2 regions of the Bacillus sp. MUM 13 genome follow, and region 2 is predicted to be linked to the other one. Evidence: a T-box and tRNA genes for the amino acid it is inferred to sense, from the RefSeq annotation. Region 2 holds a T-box; the other holds one or more tRNA genes.
What was found. The T-box of region 2 lies ahead of ileS (isoleucine--tRNA ligase). A T-box ahead of a tRNA ligase gene usually reads a tRNA of that ligase, here a tRNA-Ile.
Positions count from the first base shown of each region.

Region 1: it has a tRNA-Ile gene. The T-box ahead of ileS (isoleucine--tRNA ligase) is inferred to sense a tRNA for this amino acid. The anticodon was not compared.

Region 1 covers NZ_MLYQ01000048.1:9,976-12,350, reverse strand. The annotation lists tRNA gene BIV59_RS13760 (tRNA-Met) at 1-45, shown strand, start outside; tRNA gene BIV59_RS13755 (tRNA-Ile) at 54-130, shown strand; tRNA gene BIV59_RS13750 (tRNA-Ser) at 141-233, shown strand; tRNA gene BIV59_RS13745 (tRNA-Met) at 272-345, shown strand; tRNA gene BIV59_RS13740 (tRNA-Asp) at 352-427, shown strand; tRNA gene BIV59_RS13735 (tRNA-Phe) at 470-545, shown strand; tRNA gene BIV59_RS13730 (tRNA-His) at 570-645, shown strand; tRNA gene BIV59_RS13725 (tRNA-Gly) at 652-725, shown strand; tRNA gene BIV59_RS13720 (tRNA-Ile) at 731-807, shown strand; tRNA gene BIV59_RS13715 (tRNA-Asn) at 809-883, shown strand; tRNA gene BIV59_RS13710 (tRNA-Ser) at 885-975, shown strand; tRNA gene BIV59_RS13705 (tRNA-Glu) at 978-1,049, shown strand; gene BIV59_RS13700 (TraR/DksA C4-type zinc finger protein) at 1,482-2,228, opposite strand.
Region 2 covers NZ_MLYQ01000013.1:71,533-73,907, forward strand. The annotation lists gene ileS (isoleucine--tRNA ligase) at 1-1,107, opposite strand, end outside; T-box leader at 1,164-1,403, opposite strand; gene BIV59_RS04830 (hypothetical protein) at 1,687-1,980, shown strand; gene BIV59_RS04835 (MFS transporter) at 2,141-2,375, shown strand, end outside.

The DNA of each region.
Region 1 (2,375 bases), on a different contig from region 2:
TTCATACCCGTGAGGTCGGGGGTTCGATCCCCTCTGCCGCTACCAAAATATAAGGACCTTTAGCTCAGCTGGTTAGAGCAGACGGCTCATAACCGTCCGGTCGTAGGTTCGAGTCCTACAAGGTCCACCATCTTCAATATGGAGGAATACCCAAGTCTGGCTGAAGGGATCGGTCTTGAAAACCGACAGGGGTGTCAAAGCCCGCGGGGGTTCGAATCCCTCTTCCTCCTCCATTTTTTATTAATAACAGCATATGAAGCATTCTTATTGTCGCGGGGTGGAGCAGTCTGGTAGCTCGTCGGGCTCATAACCCGAAGGTCGCAGGTTCAAATCCTGTCCCCGCAATCATTAGGTCCCGTGGTGTAGCGGTTAACATGCCTGCCTGTCACGCAGGAGATCGCGGGTTCGATTCCCGTCGGGACCGCCATTTTTTACTGGATTAAATAATATGTCATACATATTACCAATTGGCTCGGTAGCTCAGTCGGTAGAGCAAAGGACTGAAAATCCTTGTGTCGGCGGTTCGATTCCGTCCCGAGCCACCATTTTATATTAATTAAATAACTGTGGCGGGTGTGGCGAAGTGGTTAACGCATCGGATTGTGGTTCCGACATTCGTGGGTTCGATTCCCATCATCCGCCCCATATATCGCGGGTGTAGTTTAGTGGTAAAACCTCAGCCTTCCAAGCTGATGTCGAGGGTTCGATTCCCTCTACCCGCTCCAAATGTGGGCCTATAGCTCAGCTGGTTAGAGCGCACGCCTGATAAGCGTGAGGTCGATGGTTCGAGTCCATTTAGGCCCACCATTCCGCAGTAGCTCAGTGGTAGAGCATTCGGCTGTTAACCGAACGGTCGTAGGTTCGAGTCCTACCTGCGGAGCCATGGGGAAGTACTCAAGAGGCTGAAGAGGCGCCCCTGCTAAGGGTGTAGGTCGCGTAAGCGGCGCGAGGGTTCAAATCCCTCCTTCTCCGCCACCGGCCCATTGGTCAAGCGGTTAAGACACCGCCCTTTCACGGCGGTAACACGGGTTCGAATCCCGTATGGGTCATATTAAAAGATGTATACATTCACTGTATACATCTTTTTTTCATTTACTGTATGCTTACGTCCGGAATATAGACAGGCCAGATTCCATTTATCTTAAATGGGTGTCTGGCCTATTTTTTGCTTTTATAATAAATGCTCAGATTCCACATTTTGAAACCAAATGTAATTGTCCAGTCATTAAACACTAATGAACCTCAGATACCTAAGGCTGAGAAAACCGCCCGTGCACTGCAGAAATAGGGCTGGAGGTATACAAAGTCTATGTCTATCTCTATGCCTATTTTAGCAGCCTTTTAAGAGGGGATTTAATAGCTGTACGAGATGCAGGATAAAATGCGGAATGAATCAAAAAAATGGGCTGACTAGTATGCGCGGATTGCAATTCATAATAAAGGGGGTGACAACATAAGTCATCACCCCCTTTATTATATGGTTATTTTTCATCTACATAGCTGTCCTTCCGTTTATATGGAATGTCTCCCAGCTGAGATTCCATATTCTCATCGTCCAGTCTTTGTTCATATTTTTCTTCCCTTTTTGTGGGATACACTTTTTTATTTTTGCCCTCTATATCATTTCCTAGAAACCCTTCGTATTCCTCGGTAAAGCCGTTTGTTTCGTCTTCTTCTTTATATAAAGAATCAAAATTTTCGTTATCACCTGTAAAATCCGAAGGTGTTTCAGATGTTCCGAAGCGTGCTACTTCGCCAAAGCTGTCTTCCTTTTCATTTGCATTGCCTCTATGCCTGTTTTCAAAGCTGTCTCCTTTAGAAGGAATCAGCAGATCTTCCTCTGCAGGACGGTCTGAAGCGGTATGCTGTTCAGGTGTATGCTCTACACAATATAATGTGGAAGGCACTGCCTCTAAGCGTTCATAAGGTATTTCCGTACCGCATGTTTTACATATGCCGTATGTTCCTTCACTGATTGCGGAGAGTGCAGCATTAACTTTTTCAATTTCAGTCTCAGCATGGCTGTCCAGTGCTTTTTCCCTCTCAATTTCAAATAGCTCTGTGCCCAGATCACCAGGGTGGTTGTCATATGAAGATAGTTCTCCTACAGATTCTTTTTCGCTTTTATCTAAAACTGTTTCATGATCATTTTCAACTCTTTGTTCAAGCTGCTCTTTTAGTGTAAGCAGTTCATTTTTTAATGAGTTAATTTGCTCTTTTGTAGCCATAGATTATCCGCTCCTTAATAGTTGGTCGAACATATTTTTTTGAGTGTAAGTTTTAAATACCCGAATTTTAAGCATTGGAAACAAGGAAAGTTTTATGCAATTGATGTCATTTAATATAATGAAAACTCCCTGAGGTGCTTTATCTCT
Region 2 (2,375 bases):
AGAAAGCATTTTAATAATATCCACGTCACAATCTTTCACAAATCTTCCGGTTAAATCTGTCACATCGGCAGTATATCGGCCTTGCTGATCGACTACATTGATAAAGGATATACCATTCTGCTGAACCGTTTTATAATCATCTTCACCGTAAGCCGGGGCAATATGCACAATGCCTGTTCCGCTATCATCTGTAACATAATCTGCTAATACTATATAATGTCCCTTTTCGATCGTCACATAATCGAACGGCGGGACATTATGGATTCCTTCGAATTCAAGGCCCTTATGCTCACTTAAAATCGTCAATTGATCGCCAAGAACTTTTTCTGCTAAAGATTTTGCAACAATATAAACTTCATTTTCTTTTTGAACACGAACGTACGTGATTTCTGGATTCACAGCAAGTGCAGCATTGGCAGGCAATGTCCAGGGCGTTGTTGTCCAGCCTAAGAAATATTCATTATCTGCATCAAGACGTTTAAATTTTACGGTAGCCGATAGATCTTTTACATCTTTATAGCCCTGTGCTACTTCATGAGAGCTTAAAGTGGTTTGGCAGCTAGGGCAGTAAGGAGAAACTCGATGTCCTTTATACAGTAACCCGTCTTTTTGAATCTTACTTAAAATATTCCAAACGCTCTCTATATAATCATTGCTTAACGTCAAATACGGACTGTCCATATCTACCCAATAACCTAATTCTTCGGTAAAGGAACGCCATTTCTTCTCGTAGGTAAATACACTTTCCTTACATTTATTAATAAAACGCTCCACTCCGTAACGTTCGATGTCTTGTTTACCTGAAATACCGAGTTGTTTCTCAACGCCAAGCTCGACAGGAAGACCATGTGTATCCCAGCCTGCCTTTCTTGCAACGAAGAAACCCTGCATGGTTTTGTAGCGTGCTACAACATCTTTAATTGTCCGTCCAAAGGCATGGCCAACATGGGGAAGGCCATTTGCAGTTGGCGGCCCTTCATAAAAAACAAAAGGGATCTTTCCTTCTCTTAATTGAACAGATTGTTTAAATGTGTTTTCTTCTGTCCAATATTTACGGATGCGTTCCTCACGCTGTACAACCGTTTCCTTGGCTTCATCTGCCTTCATGAATATCGCTCCTATACAGAATAAATTATAAAAAAATACAAAAAACCCCGTCCCATGTAAGGGACGGGGTTAACCGCGTTACCACCTTAATTCTATTGATTCCGGTCAATAGCACTTAGCAACGTACAATCATACGTGTTCCTTGTAACGGCAGACTCCCGGCTGGACTTACTTTAACGTTCGGTCCAGCTTCTCAGAGAGGATATTCACGTAACACTTGAACACTGACTTGCACCAAAATGCCAGCTCTCTGCGGATCAAGTTGAAACGCTACTCTTTCTCATCAACGAATTTGTATGCTTTTATTGGAATATATTGTAACAGGCGCTAATTGAACTGTCAAATTAGTTCCTTAACGTTTTGTGGAAAGGAAAGATGCAATCATTCGGAATGGGTGGAATTTGTTTGCTTATAAAAATATATGATCATCATAACCAGTTTGACCGTTGTTTCATGTTATTTATTTTGGATAGACTTTAGGATTTTCATTCATTCAATGATAGGGGCTTTTATTAATACTGTATTCGTAATCCTTCCTGTTTTATAAGCAGGCGGCGGGTGCCTGCTCCAGGATGAGGCGTGAGTCTCAAACAGCTTTGCCTGCAGCCGCTATACCCGCAGGAGGCTCCTTATGGTCCAGTAAACAGCGGTTTCGCGTACATAACAACAATCGTTAAGAAACGTTTCAGCGAAGGTGATATACATTCAGTGACTAGATACTTTTTCAATAGCCATAGGCTGATTGGAACGAAAGGTGCGAGACTCCTGCGGGATCAGCGGGAAGGTGAGACCCCGCAGGCGCAGCAGAGGAGGCTCACCGCACGCCCCGCGGAAAGCGAGCATCCTGCAGTGGAAATCAGCCGGACAAAATAACAAAGGCAATCCTTTAATGTATTACTGTTACATAAAGTACTGATGAACTTTACCTCCTGAATTTATTAAAAAAGATTTACGGATTTTTACAGATAGCATTTCGCTTAAAATAACCATCATTAGGACACCATACAGGTATTAACTTAAATGAGGTGTCTATATGGAAAATAAGGAGTGCAAGGATAGCAAAGTTTCGGTATGGTGCATCATAAGCATGGCCTCGATACCGCTTGTCATGACTCTTGGGAATTCCATGCTTATTCCAGTGCTGCCGATATTTGAAAAAAAGGTAGGAATCACTTCTTTTCAGTCCAGTATGGTCATTACCAGCTATTCCATTGCTTCCATCTTTCTGATTCCTGTAGCAGGATATTTATCTGACCGGTATGGGAGAA